Regions from separate parts of the Metabacillus schmidteae genome, predicted to be linked through region 2. Evidence: a T-box and tRNA genes for the amino acid it is inferred to sense, from the RefSeq annotation. Region 2 holds a T-box; the other holds one or more tRNA genes.
The links. The T-box of region 2 lies ahead of alaS (alanine--tRNA ligase). A T-box ahead of a tRNA ligase gene usually reads a tRNA of that ligase, here a tRNA-Ala.
Positions count from the first base shown of each region.

Region 1: it encodes a tRNA-Ala, which carries the amino acid that the T-box ahead of alaS (alanine--tRNA ligase) is inferred to sense. The anticodon was not compared.

Region 1 is NZ_CAESCH010000001.1:331,548-339,128, reverse strand. It holds rRNA gene rrf (5S ribosomal RNA) at 395-510, opposite strand; rRNA gene HWV59_RS01525 (23S ribosomal RNA) at 590-3,519, opposite strand; tRNA gene HWV59_RS01520 (tRNA-Ala) at 3,765-3,840, opposite strand; tRNA gene HWV59_RS01515 (tRNA-Ile) at 3,857-3,933, opposite strand; rRNA gene HWV59_RS01510 (16S ribosomal RNA) at 4,005-5,554, opposite strand; gene HWV59_RS01505 (HD-GYP domain-containing protein) at 5,812-6,897, opposite strand; gene gyrA (DNA gyrase subunit A) at 7,012-7,581, opposite strand, start outside.
Region 2 is NZ_CAESCH010000001.1:3,988,289-3,995,869, reverse strand. It holds gene HWV59_RS19635 (PRC-barrel domain-containing protein) at 1-460, shown strand, start outside; gene HWV59_RS19630 (hypothetical protein) at 476-667, shown strand; gene HWV59_RS19625 (YrzQ family protein) at 681-812, shown strand; gene HWV59_RS19620 (IS1182 family transposase) at 934-2,517, opposite strand; gene HWV59_RS19615 (AI-2E family transporter) at 2,937-3,998, shown strand; T-box leader at 4,040-4,248, shown strand; gene alaS (alanine--tRNA ligase) at 4,442-7,081, shown strand; gene HWV59_RS19605 (IreB family regulatory phosphoprotein) at 7,160-7,426, shown strand; gene ruvX (Holliday junction resolvase RuvX) at 7,428-7,581, shown strand, end outside.

The sequences.
Region 1 (7,581 bases), 3.7 Mb from region 2:
ACCTTCGGTTTATTTTACTTTTTAAATCCATACAAAAAAAGACCAGTATCTCTACTGATCTTTTTTCCTCTTCTTACTTGGCAACGTCCTACTCTCACAGGGGGAAACCCCCAACTACCATCGGCGCTGGAGCTTAACTTCCGTGTTCGGATTTCGGCTTGCGATAAGCGGCGAATCTCCGCGTCAGCTTGTTCGTTCAGATCCTCATGTGCCAACTGCGCACATTCCGGTCTTCTCTCTCGGCGCTTCCTTGATCTTCTTGCTTCTCCCAAGCCTCAGGCTAGTAAGGTTACTTTGTCTCTACCTCTTTACAGACTAAACCTTCGGTTTATTTTACTTTTTAAATCCATACAAAAAAAGACCAGTATCTCTACTGATCTTTTTTCCTCTTCTTACTTGGCGACGTCCTACTCTCACAGGGGGAAACCCCCAACTACCATCGGCGCTGAAGAGCTTAACTTCCGTGTTCGGCATGGGAACGGGTGTGACCTCTTCGCCATCATCACCAAATAATATAAAGTTTGAAGGCATGTTCCTTCAAAACTAGATAACGATTCACAATTCAATTCACTAAGCTTACGCTTTTTATTAGGTTAAGTCCTCGATCGATTAGTATCAGTCAGCTCCACACGTCACCGCGCTTCCACCTCTGACCTATCAACCTGATCATCTTTCAGGGATCTTACGTCACTAAGTGACAGGGAAATCTCATCTTGAGGGGGGCTTCATGCTTAGATGCTTTCAGCACTTATCCCTTCCGCACATAGCTACCCAGCTATGCCTTTGGCAAGACATCTGGTACACCAGCGGTGCGTCCATCCCGGTCCTCTCGTACTAAGGACAGCTCCTCTCAAATTTCCTACGCCCACGACGGATAGGGACCGAACTGTCTCACGACGTTCTGAACCCAGCTCGCGTACCGCTTTAATGGGCGAACAGCCCAACCCTTGGGACCGACTACAGCCCCAGGATGCGATGAGCCGACATCGAGGTGCCAAACCTCCCCGTCGATGTGGACTCTTGGGGGAGATAAGCCTGTTATCCCCGGGGTAGCTTTTATCCGTTGAGCGATGGCCCTTCCATGCGGAACCACCGGATCACTAAGCCCGACTTTCGTCCCTGCTCGACTTGTAGGTCTCGCAGTCAAGCTCCCTTGTGCCTTTACCCTCTACGAATGATTTCCAACCATCCTGAGGGAACCTTTGGGCGCCTCCGTTACATTTTAGGAGGCGACCGCCCCAGTCAAACTGCCCACCTGACACTGTCTCCCAGCACGATCAGGGCTGTGGGTTAGAATTTCAATACAGCCAGGGTAGTATCCCACCGACGCCTCCACCGAAGCTAGCGCTCCGGCTTCTCAGGCTCCTACCTATCCTGTACAAGCTGTACCAAAATTCAATATCAGGCTACAGTAAAGCTCCACGGGGTCTTTCCGTCCTGTCGCGGGTAACCTGCATCTTCACAGGTACTATAATTTCACCGAGTCTCTCGTTGAGACAGTGCCCAGATCGTTACGCCTTTCGTGCGGGTCGGAACTTACCCGACAAGGAATTTCGCTACCTTAGGACCGTTATAGTTACGGCCGCCGTTTACTGGGGCTTCGGTTCAAAGCTTCGCTTGCGCTAACCTCTCCCCTTAACCTTCCAGCACCGGGCAGGCGTCAGCCCCTATACTTCGCCTTGCGGCTTCGCAGAGACCTGTGTTTTTGCTAAACAGTCGCCTGGGCCTATTCACTGCGGCTTTTCCGGGCTATTCACCCTAAAAAGCACCCCTTCTCCCGAAGTTACGGGGTCATTTTGCCGAGTTCCTTAACGAGAGTTCTCTCGCTCACCTTAGGATTCTCTCCTCGCCTACCTGTGTCGGTTTGCGGTACGGGCACCTCTCACCTCGCTAGAGGCTTTTCTTGGCAGTGTGGAATCAGGAACTTCGGTACTATAGTTCCCTCGCCATCACAGCTCAGCTTATGTGACAACGGGATTTGCCTCGTTGTCAGCCTAACTGCTTGGACGCGCTAATCCAACAGCGCGCTTACCCTATCCTTCTGCGTCCCCCCATTGCTCAAACGGTGAGGAGGTGGTACAGGAATTTCAACCTGTTGGCCATCGCCTACGCCTTTCGGCCTCGGCTTAGGTCCCGACTAACCCTGAGCGGACGAGCCTTCCTCAGGAAACCTTAGGCATTCGGTGGAGGGGATTCTCACCCCTCTTTCGCTACTCATACCGGCATTCTCACTTCTAAGCGCTCCACGAGTCCTTCCGGTCTCGCTTCACAGCCCTTAGAACGCTCTCCTACCATTGTTCGTAAGAACAATCCACAGCTTCGGTGATACGTTTAGCCCCGGTACATTTTCGGCGCAGAGTCACTCGACCAGTGAGCTATTACGCACTCTTTAAATGGTGGCTGCTTCTAAGCCAACATCCTGGTTGTCTAAGCAACTCCACATCCTTTTCCACTTAACGTATACTTTGGGACCTTAGCTGGTGGTCTGGGCTGTTTCCCTCTTGACTACGGATCTTATCACTCGCAGTCTGACTCCTGAACATAAGTCTTTGGCATTCGGAGTTTGACTGAATTCGGTAACCCGATGGGGGCCCCTAGTCCAATCAGTGCTCTACCTCCAAGACTCTCATTTCAAGGCTAGCCCTAAAGCTATTTCGGAGAGAACCAGCTATCTCCAAGTTCGATTGGAATTTCTCCGCTACCCACACCTCATCCCCGCACTTTTCAACGTGCGTGGGTTCGGGCCTCCATTCAGTGTTACCTGAACTTCACCCTGGACATGGGTAGATCACCTGGTTTCGGGTCTACGACCACGTACTCTTTCGCCCTATTCAGACTCGCTTTCGCTGCGGCTCCGTCTTATCAACTTAACCTTGCACGGGATCGTAACTCGCCGGTTCATTCTACAAAAGGCACGCCATTACCCATTAACGGGCTTTGACTACTTGTAGGCACACGGTTTCAGGATCTCTTTCACTCCCCTTCCGGGGTGCTTTTCACCTTTCCCTCACGGTACTGGTTCACTATCGGTCACTAGGGAGTATTTAGCCTTGGGAGATGGTCCTCCCTGCTTCCGACGGGATTTCACGTGTCCCGCCGTACTCAGGATCCACTCTGGAGGGAACGAAGTTTCAACTACAGGGTTGTTACCTTCTTTGACGGGCCTTTCCAGACCTCTTCATTTACTCCGTTCCTTTGTAACTCCGTATAGAGTGTCCTACAACCCCAAGAGGCAAGCCTCTTGGTTTGGGCTAATTCCGTTTCGCTCGCCGCTACTCAGGAAATCGCGTTTGCTTTCTCTTCCTCCGGGTACTTAGATGTTTCAGTTCCCCGGGTCTGCCTTTATTACCCTATGTATTCAGGTAAAAATACTACTCCATTACGAGCAGTGGGTTCCCCCATTCGGAAATCTCCGGATCAAAGCTTACTTACAGCTCCCCGAAGCATATCGGTGTTAGTACCGTCCTTCATCGGCTCCTAGTGCCAAGGCATCCACCGTGCGCCCTTAACAACTTAACCTTCGACAAATGATAAGCTTCAGATTACTTCGTTGGCTTCATGTTCTGCGGTGCTCATGGACAAATTACGTCCATTCCGCTCCTCAACCATTTCGCCGCCTCGTACTCTTCGCTTCTCCTTTGTCTCAAGACATAAGTACTTACTTAATGTCCTGATTCAAATATTATTAAGAGAATCACTAAACTAAGCGTTTAAACTCAGTGAATTACTTGAATTGTTTTCGTTATCTAGTTTTCAAAGAACATTGGTGGAGCCTAGCGGGATCGAACCGCTGACCTCCTGCGTGCAAAGCAGGCGCTCTCCCAGCTGAGCTAAGGCCCCATATTTTTATTTGAGATGGTGGGCCTAAATGGACTCGAACCATCGACCTCACGCTTATCAGGCGTGCGCTCTAACCAGCTGAGCTATAGGCCCATCTCTATAAATTCAGAGAACAAAGTTCTCTCAAAACTAAACAAAATACCAAGCGTACCTCATATCCTTAGAAAGGAGGTGATCCAGCCGCACCTTCCGATACGGCTACCTTGTTACGACTTCACCCCAATCATCTGTCCCACCTTAGGCGGCTGGCTCCTTACGGTTACCCCACCGACTTCGGGTGTTACAAACTCTCGTGGTGTGACGGGCGGTGTGTACAAGGCCCGGGAACGTATTCACCGCGGCATGCTGATCCGCGATTACTAGCGATTCCGGCTTCATGCAGGCGAGTTGCAGCCTGCAATCCGAACTGAGAATGGTTTTATGGGATTGGCTTGACTTCGCAGTCTTGCAGCCCTTTGTACCATCCATTGTAGCACGTGTGTAGCCCAGGTCATAAGGGGCATGATGATTTGACGTCATCCCCACCTTCCTCCGGTTTGTCACCGGCAGTCACCTTAGAGTGCCCAACTGAATGCTGGCAACTAAGATCAAGGGTTGCGCTCGTTGCGGGACTTAACCCAACATCTCACGACACGAGCTGACGACAACCATGCACCACCTGTCACTTCGTCCCCCGAAGGGGAACCTTCTATCTCTAGAAGTAGCGAAGGATGTCAAGACCTGGTAAGGTTCTTCGCGTTGCTTCGAATTAAACCACATGCTCCACCGCTTGTGCGGGCCCCCGTCAATTCCTTTGAGTTTCAGTCTTGCGACCGTACTCCCCAGGCGGAGTGCTTAATGCGTTTGCTGCAGCACTAAAGGGCGGAAACCCTCTAACACTTAGCACTCATCGTTTACGGCGTGGACTACCAGGGTATCTAATCCTGTTCGCTCCCCACGCTTTCGCGCCTCAGCGTCAGTTACAGACCAGAGAGTCGCCTTCGCCACTGGTGTTCCTCCACATCTCTACGCATTTCACCGCTACACGTGGAATTCCACTCTCCTCTTCTGCACTCAAGTTCCCCAGTTTCCAATGACCCTCCACGGTTGAGCCGTGGGCTTTCACATCAGACTTAAGAAACCGCCTGCGCGCGCTTTACGCCCAATAATTCCGGACAACGCTTGCCACCTACGTATTACCGCGGCTGCTGGCACGTAGTTAGCCGTGGCTTTCTGGTTAGGTACCGTCAAGGTACCAGCAGTTACTCTGGTACTTGTTCTTCCCTAACAACAGAACTTTACGACCCGAAGGCCTTCATCGTTCACGCGGCGTTGCTCCGTCAGACTTTCGTCCATTGCGGAAGATTCCCTACTGCTGCCTCCCGTAGGAGTCTGGGCCGTGTCTCAGTCCCAGTGTGGCCGATCACCCTCTCAGGTCGGCTACGCATCGTCGCCTTGGTGAGCCGTTACCTCACCAACTAGCTAATGCGCCGCGGGTCCATCTGTAAGTGACAGCCGAAGCCGTCTTTCAATTTCGAACCATGCGGTTCGAAATGTTATCCGGTATTAGCTCCGGTTTCCCGGAGTTATCCCAATCTTACAGGCAGGTTACCCACGTGTTACTCACCCGTCCGCCGCTAATCGTCGGGAGCAAGCTCCCTCAGATTCGCTCGACTTGCATGTATTAGGCACGCCGCCAGCGTTCGTCCTGAGCCAGGATCAAACTCTCCAATAAAGTGTTTGATGTAGCTCATAAAAGTTTTGTACTATATAGTACGTTTTTGTTAATCGAAATTAACGTTGGCACGCTTGGTTTTGTTTAGTTTTCAAAGAACTTTTATCGCCCAAAAGCGACTCCTTTAATATAACATTTAACTCATTATCAAGTCAACTGTTTTTTTATTTGTTACTTTTTTGAATTCAGCTCTGATTAGCTGACTTAAAAGATTATAGCAGCAACAAAAACTTTAGTCAACACAAATCAGAGCTTTTTTATATAATTTCTTCTATAAACATTTCTCTTCGATCTTTTAATGAAATGATTTCCTCTGTGAATAAGTATTTCACCATTGGTCTAGTAGGATTATGATCATCTATAAAGATGATTTCGGCATCCAGACCATTTGATAACCTTACCTTAGTACCTGAGGAAAATCTGGTAATACCCTTTTTTAACTCGTTAATGATTGTAATATCAAACTTTCCAAAGTCATCCTCCATTATTTGCTCTAAAACCTTAAAAGGCGATTGTTTACTTCGATATGGTCTAATAGAGACCATTGCCTGATATGTGTCAGCCAAGGCTACTATTTTGCTGTATGGGTGCAGCTGCGATTCTCTTACATTCAATGGATAACCACTGCCATCAATTCTCTCATGATGCTGCAAAACCCCCATCTTCACTCCATCTTTGATAGACATGATGTTTTTAAGCATATTGTAGCTATGAACTGGATGTTGTTTTATATCTTTGTATTCACTCTCAGTTAATGTTAATTTCTTTTTTAATATATTTTGATTTACTTTAGCCATACCACAGTCACATAATAACCCCGTTAATGCAATCTGATTTACTTCACCTTGTTGGTAACCTAACTTGTTTGCTAAATACGCACTAACCAATGCCACTGAAATACTATGATGAAAAACGTAATCTTCTTGTTGGCAATAATGATAAAGCTTAAATACTTCTTCATCATTGCGAACAATATTAGGAACTAAGGGTATTATCACTTGTCTTACCTTATTAATATCCAGTAAACCACCAGATTGACAGTTTATAAAGAGCTGTTTGTAAGCTTGTACACTTTCTAAATATTGTTGATAAAATGTTTTATGGATTACTTCCTCTTTTGAAATGTCTGTCACTTGATCTTCATCAAAGAATGATGGTCTAAATTCTTTTCCGTTTTCCAATACGCTTGCTACTTGTACCTCTTTAACTAAAAATGCTTGTAGAACATCTTTTAAATGATTATTAATGATTGTATTTTTATATGCTAATGGTCTACTTGTTGCTGATAAGACATGATCAGTTAAAATACAACCTTCTTGTAATTGAGTAATATGGATTTTCAAAAGGTATCCCTCCCTAGTCCATTATACCTAAAAACGAGAACATTGCTCTATTTTTAAATAGAAAATTAAAAAGGAGTTAATACAGCACGATTGTGTGTATTAACTCCCTTTTTTCTATTCCTCAGATTGAATATCTGCTTCTGTTTCTTCCTCTTCCTGGTCTTGTTCCTCTTCTTTTTGCACCAAAGCAACAGTTGATACAGAAACATTCTCATCAAGCTTAATTAATTTTACACCTTGTGTGTTACGTCCCATTTTGGATATAGTATCAACATCCATACGAATTATAATACCGCTTGCCGTGATTAACATAATATCCTCTTCTCCAGTAGCAGCTTTTACTGATACAACTGGTCCATTTTTCTCGGTGATATTACATGTTTTCAACCCTTTACCGCCACGGCTTTGAACTCGATATTCTTCAGAAGGAGTTCGTTTTCCATATCCATTGCCTGTAACAATTAGAACATCCACATTTTCTTCGAGAATTTCCATACCAACAACTTCATCATCCTCATCAAGGGAAATCCCTTTAACTCCTGAAGCAGTTCGGCCCATTGAACGAACATCTGATTCTGGGAAACGAATCAACATACCATTTTTGGTCCCGATGATAATGTCTTTTGAACCATCTGTTAATTTAACTGAAATAAGTTCATCTTGTTCACGAAGACCTACAGCAAT
Region 2 (7,581 bases):
GCTCAAAGGGCTACCGGTATACTGTAACAATGATGCAACTATATTAGGGCATGTAACAAATTTGTGCTTATCTTCCAAAGGCTTTATTTTTGGACTTATGATGGAAGGAAAAGGCTTGTTTCATCGTGATAAATTTATTCCAATTCAGTCGATCTATTCAATTGGAGAAAATGGAGTCATGGTTGAACAACTTGATTCTCTTTTATCTATTCAGGATATGAAGAAACAATATACTTATAACACCTATAATGACTTAGAAAATAAAGCAGTCTTAACAAAAGAGGGAAACAAATTAGGATTGTTAGATGACGTATATTTTTCAGAAACATTGGGCACAATTGAGGCATACGAATTGACGGACGGTTTTTTTGCAGATATCGCCGAAGGTAAAAAAGTGGTTAAAGCATCTGGTGAACCATTTACAATAAGCAAAGATGCGATCGTCATTGATTTAATGTGAGTGAGGTGTGCCCAATTGTTTTCATGTCCAAATTGTAGAAGTAAAGACCTTGGAAAGATAGGTGTAAATCAATATTACTGCTGGGGTTGCTTTATTGAGTTATCTGTATCAAAAGGAAAAATATTAACTCATCAGGTGGAAGAAGATGGAACGTTAAGCTCGCTTGATGATTTATTTTCAGAAGATGACCGGTCAATAAGCATGTAAAGGGGAGATTGTCTTGAATCGTACTTTAACCTCATTAGTATCTCTTGGACTTGGTGCAGTTGCTTATCGTTATGCACGAAATACAAACATGATGAATAATCGGTCAATGAAAAAAATGAGAAAACGAATCACTAAGATGTTTTAAGAATTGAGGAGGGTGACTCAAAAGGTCGTTAAATGACGATTTTTTGAGCACCCTTTTCTTTTGTGTTTTTGAGAAGATCCAAATAGTGGTTTTTTTCAACTAAAAGGGTTACCCCCCCCCCTTATTGGTATCCATTTACCTCATTTTCTTTATTTCTTTTTATCGCTTTCTGCATTTTTTTACAGTTATGTGCAACGCAAAGAAGCCCCCATTCAATCGTGTTTTTTTGGAGACCACGCATTGAAAAGCGTCTGAACTGTTGATTGTGTTTTAACTGTCCAAATACACTTTCCACATCACATTTTCGTTGACTATATAATTTCCGGCCTTCTTCACTCTGAAGACGTTCACGAATCTCCTTTCGTTGTCTTTGATTTTCTAGAGATATTGTAATTGTTTTTTGATCTTTCCCTTTGGCACAAGTTAATTGGAATGGGCAACCGGTACATTCAAAACAAGAATACCTTCTTTTAATTGATACATATTCATTATCTGATGTTCTTGTGGTTTCATACTGAAAAATAAGGCGTTGCTTGTTTGCACAAATAAACTCATCTAGCTCCTCATCGTACTCCATATTTTCTACACGATCTATTTTCTTTTTCCAGCTTCTTTTTTGTTCTTGATCAAACGTATTATATTTTATGTATGCTGTTCTTCCTTCTCTTTCGAGAAAATCATAGTTTTCCTCACTACCATAGCCAGAATCGGCAACTATTTTTTTGGGTTTCACTCCAAGCACCTCCATGTGTTTGAGGTGAGGGATTAAGCAACTTGGATCACCTGCTCTTTGATGAAGTGAGAATCCCGTAATAAACTGACCTTCTGTTCCTGTTTGTACATTATATCCAGGTTTTAATTGCCCATTTCGCATATGATCTTCTTTCATTCTCATAAAGGTCGCATCAGTATCTGTTTTCGAGAAACTGTTTCTTCCATTGAATAGTCGATTTTGTTCTTCGTATTTCACTTTACGAGGAAGATAATCTTTTTTTAGTAATCGAACTACTTTTTTCGCCTCTTTATTTTTGGGTTCTGTTTCTAAATGTTTTTCTAACTTTTTAATACTATGTTCAATCTGTTCTGAAGTAATCGGTGTTTCTTTCAGCTTTTCTTCTAGCCCCACGGAAGGGGCGGACTTTTCCTCTTCTTCAAGGATGTGCTCAATTTGTAAAGCGAGTTGACGATATTTGTCATCTAAACTATTTTCGTATTTCGCTGTCGCTTTTCTCCAAACAAATGTATATTGATTTGCATTTGCTTCTATCTTAGTCCCATCTACAAAATAGTGTTCTAGCTTTATTAATCCTTTTTCACGCAGTAACTCTACAATTGAAAAGAAGACTTGATAGATAATATCTTTCATTCGCTCGGATCGAAACCGATTGATTGTACGAAAATCAGGAGTTTGACTACCACTTAACCACATAAAGTAGATATTTTCGGTTAGTAACTTTTCCGTCTGTCTTCCTGAGTAAATTTTTTGTATATAAGCATAAATAATGACTTTAAGTAACATTTTTGGGTGATATGATGGGCGTCCACCACCTTTGTAGGGTTGAAATAACAATGTATCGTCTAGCTTTTCTACAGCTTCATGGACAATGGTAGATAAATGATTTTGAGGGATGAGAATTTCAAGGTTTAATGGAAGAACTAACTGATTCATGTTATAATTAACGAAAGAGATATGATCATATTTCATAAAAAATCGTTCCTTTCTTGGATAATTTGGTGTGGTAACTTAATTATACAAAATGGGGCGATTTTTTTGTTGTTTAATTATTCTTTAAAAAAGACTGTTTTCGTAGGGGTTTTGCTTCTATGAATATAATTTTAGATCGATAGTGGAATGAAGCGTAAGACACTTGACTCCTGCGGGAAGTGAGGAAAGGCTGAGACCCCACAGCCGAAGGCGAGGAGGCTCAGCTTCCTCCCCGCGGAAAGCAAGTGTCTGGAGCGCAATGGAACGTCCCGGTTTTTACGTTTATCTGATTTAAAAAGATAAAAGTATGAAAAAAGGCTAGCCCAAGGTCTAAAATCTAGACTTTTGGGTCAGCCTCCTTTTTAAATGTATAAATTTGTTATTACCCTCCAAACTACTAATAGTAAAGGAGGAGTTATATGAGAGAGAAACATATTAAATGGCTGATGCAAATATCAATCTTATTATTAGCCTTATTATCCGTATATATCTTTTTAAAGCTTTACTCTTTATGGGCTCCTTTTTTATTTATGTTTAAAGCAGTTATGATTCCATTTCTAATAAGTGCTTTTATAACTTATTTACTTCACCCTGTGGTTGAAAAGCTTCATCGTAAGGGCTTGCCCAGGCCAATATCGATTCTTATTATATATCTTTTATTTTTTGGATTAATCGGATATGGCTTTTATCGGGGAGTCCCTGTCTTAATAAGTCAGCTTAGAGACTTGTCTGAAAACTTTCCGCAGTTTACGTTAACTTATAATAAGTGGATGGATTCGATTCATGATCACACAGATACATGGCCGGTAGGAGTTCACGATCGGATTGAACAAATGTTTAGTAAAACGGAAGAATGGCTGGCTGTTACGATTGAAATGGTTATTAATAGCCTGAAGGGGATTTTTGATTATATGCTATTAATTGCAATTATTCCCTTCCTTGTCTTTTATATGTTAAAGGATTATGAGCAAATCAAAAGAGCGGCATGGTATTTAACTCCTCGCAGGTGGAGAAGTGGTTCCATTCAGTTTTTAAAAGATATTGATCATTCCTTAGGCAATTATATTCGTGGTCAACTATTTGTCTGCCTCATTATTGGGACTTTAGCTTTTTTAGCGTTATGGTTTTTTCATGTTAAATATCCGTTAATTCTTGGACTATTAATTGGCACAACAAATATTATTCCTTATTTTGGGCCTGTCATTGGTGCAGTTCCTGCATTAATTATTGCAGCAACGATGTCGACTAAAACTGTCATTGTGGTTATTGTTATTATTGCAAGTCTACAATTTATTGAAGGAAATATACTAGGACCGCTAATTGTAGGAAAAAGCCTTCATATGCATCCCATCGTTATTATGCTTGCGTTGCTTGCAGGAGGGGAAATTGGAGGAGTAGTTGGATTAATGTTAGCGGTACCTGTCATAGTAATTTTAAAGGTTATGATTGTTCATCTTGCTTTATTGAAAAGACAACATTGACATTTAGAAAACGCTTGTCTATAATTCTAGGGTAGAATAAGGATAAAACAATGATGGAAAGAAGTATGCTGATACCGCTTTTAAGAGAGGAATTTTCACGGCTGAGAGAAATTCTAAAGTAAGGACAGCAGAAAGCTAATCCTAAGTGCAGAAAAACCTGCCGTATTAAACCACGTTACGGTTTGTAATAAAGGTGATGGGCGTATGTCCATAATCAGGGTGGTACCGCGAGCTAACTCTCGTCCCTGTGTTAAGAGGATTTCTTTTCACAGAGATGAGAGTTTTTTGTGTAGGCGATCTTTTACAAAATTGTTGTTTGACAGTTTACTAAGAAGGAACTGTTTAGGTTGAATGAAGTGAGCACCCTAAAGCTGCATTCAACCTTGCACAATACTAATTACTTAGCAACAAATTTTAGAAATAAGAAATTAAGGAGGATACATATGAGAAATTTACAATCTGCAGAAGTTCGACAAATGTTTTTAGATTTCTTTAAAGAAAAAGGCCATGATGTTGAACCGAGTGCATCACTCGTTCCTCACGAAGATCCAACATTACTTTGGATTAATAGTGGGGTGGCAACATTAAAAAAATACTTTGATGGTCGTGTTATTCCAGCAAATCCAAGAATATGTAATGCCCAAAAATCTATCAGAACAAACGATATTGAAAATGTCGGTAAAACAGCAAGACACCATACATTCTTTGAAATGTTAGGGAACTTTTCAATTGGTGACTATTTTAAAGTGGAAGCAATTGAATGGGCTTGGGAATTCCTTACGGATGAGAAATGGATTGGGTTTGATCCAGAGAAGCTTTCTGTTACGATTCACCCTGAGGATCATGAAGCATTTGATATTTGGAAAGACAAAATCGGTATTCCGGAGGAGCGTATTATCCGTTTAGAAGGGAACTTCTGGGATATTGGTGAGGGACCGAGTGGGCCAAATACAGAAATTTTCTATGATCGTGGCGAAGAATATGGTAACGATCAAAGTGACCCTGAGTTATATCCTGGTGGAGAAAATGAACGTTATCTTGAAGTATGGAATCTTGTATTTTCTCAATTTAATCATAACCCGGATGGAACCTATACACCGCTTCCAAAGAAAAACATTGATACCGGAATGGGATTAGAACGTATGGTATCTGTCATTCAAAATGTCCCAACAAATTTCGATACTGATCTCTTTATTCCGATCATTAGAGCAACTGAGCAAATTTCAGGTGAACAGTATCGAAAAGATCAAGAAAAAGACGTTGCTTTTAAAGTAATTGCTGACCATGTCCGTACTGTTAGTTTTGCTATTAGTGATGGTGCTCTTCCATCAAATGAAGGCCGTGGGTACGTGCTGCGACGTTTGTTAAGAAGAGCTGTTCGATATGCTAAGCAAATCAATATTAATCGTCCGTTCATGTATGAGCTGGTTCCTGTAGTTGCTGAAATTATGGTTGATTTCTATCCGGAGGTAAAGGTAAAGACAGAATTTATTCAAAAGGTTATTAAGAATGAAGAGGAACGCTTCCATGAAACATTAAACGAAGGTCTGGCAATTTTAAGTGAAGTAATGAAAACCCAAAAAGAAAAAGGCAATGATGTCATCCCTGGAGAGGATGTATTCCGTTTATATGATACATACGGATTCCCTGTTGAATTAACGGAAGAGTATGCTGAAGAAGAGGGTATGAAAATTGACCAAGAAGGCTTCGAAACCGAAATGGAACGACAACGTGATCGTGCACGAGCAGCTATGCAAAAAGTTGATTCTATGCAGGTTCAAGGTGGAATGTTAGGTGAAATTAAACTCGAAAGTAAATTTGTAGGGTATGATCAATTGGTTGTTGAGAATGCAACAGCTATTGTTATTGTAAAAAATGGAGATGTCATTCAAGAAGCTCATGAAGGTGAAGAAATTCAATTAATTCTTGATCAAACTCCATTCTACGCTGAGAGCGGTGGACAGATAGCGGATATTGGTACTCTTTCAAGTGAAAAAGCTGTCATAAAGGTTAAAGATGTTCAGAAAGCTCCTAACGGTCAGAATCTCCATAATGTAATCGTAGAAAGTGGCACAATTACTACTGGTGATCAATTTACTGCAAACGTTCAAGAAGAAAATCGAAGTGGTGTTGTGAAGAACCATACCGCAACACATTTATTACATCAAGCTCTAAAAGATGTGTTGGGTACACATGTTAATCAAGCAGGTTCATTAGTAACAGCAGATCGTTTGCGTTTTGACTTTTCTCATTTCGGACAAGTTACACAAGAGGAATTAACACGAATCGAACAAATGGTTAACGAGCAAATTTGGAAAAGTATTGATGTTCAAATTGATTATAAATCATTAACGGAAGCAAAAGAGATGGGTGCAATGGCACTATTTGGAGAAAAGTATGGGAATATTGTTCGCGTCGTTCAAGTTGGTAGCTACAGCTTAGAACTATGTGGTGGTTGTCACGTTCAGAACACTTCTTCAATTGGTATTTTTAAAATTTTGACAGAAACAGGAATTGGAGCAGGGACAAGACGAATTGAAGCTGTAACGGGGAAAGCAGCCTATGAGTTAACAAATGATCAGTATGCTAGACTTCAAGAAGCAGCAGACCTTCTAAAATCGAATCCAAGAGATATCGTGACAAGATTAACTGGTTTATTACAGGATTATCGTGCACTACAGCGTGAAAATGAATCTTTAACAACTAAGCTTGGAAATTTAGAAGCAGGTAGTGTTGTTGATCAAGCTGTCACAGTAAATGGTGTAACAGTTTTGGCAGCAAAAGTGAATGCAAAAGACATGAATAGTCTTCGAGGAATGATGGATGACTTGAAAAACAAATTGCAATCAGCTATTGTTGTTCTCGGAGCTAGTGAAGATGGAAAAGTGAACCTTGTTGCAGGTGTTACGAAGGATCTTGTCGACAAAGGGTATCATGCTGGAAAACTAATAAAAGAAGTGGCAGAACGCTGTGGTGGAAAAGGTGGCGGTCGTCCTGAAATGGCCCAAGCAGGAGCTAAACTCCCTGAAAAGTTACCAGAAGCACTTAAATATGTCGAAGAATGGGTTGAATCCGTTTTATAATTAAGAAAAGTAGTGTAAAATGTAAGTAAGATAGGACAAGCAGATTCCCATTATGAATCTGAGAAAGAGGTGCGAACGGTGAGTTCATTTGATAAAACAATGAAATTCAATTTTTCTGATGAAACGGTCGAAACGAATGTAAATGAGGTCCTTTATACTGTGTACGATGCGTTACAAGAAAAAGGGTATAATCCTATTAACCAAATTGTAGGATATTTACTTTCCGGTGATCCTGCCTACATTCCACGTCATCGTGATGCCCGGAATTTAATTCGCAAGCTTGAGAGAGATGAATTAATTGAGGAACTAGTTAAATCTTACTTACAAAAAAACCGAGAGGCATAATATGCGAATATTAGGATTAGATTTAGGCTCCAAAACACTTGGAGTTGCTGTAAGTGACGAACTGGGCTGGACAGCCCAGGGAATTGAAACGATTAAAATAAATGAGGAAAGCCGAGACTATCAACTAGGAAGGCTTTCTGAAATTATTGAACAAC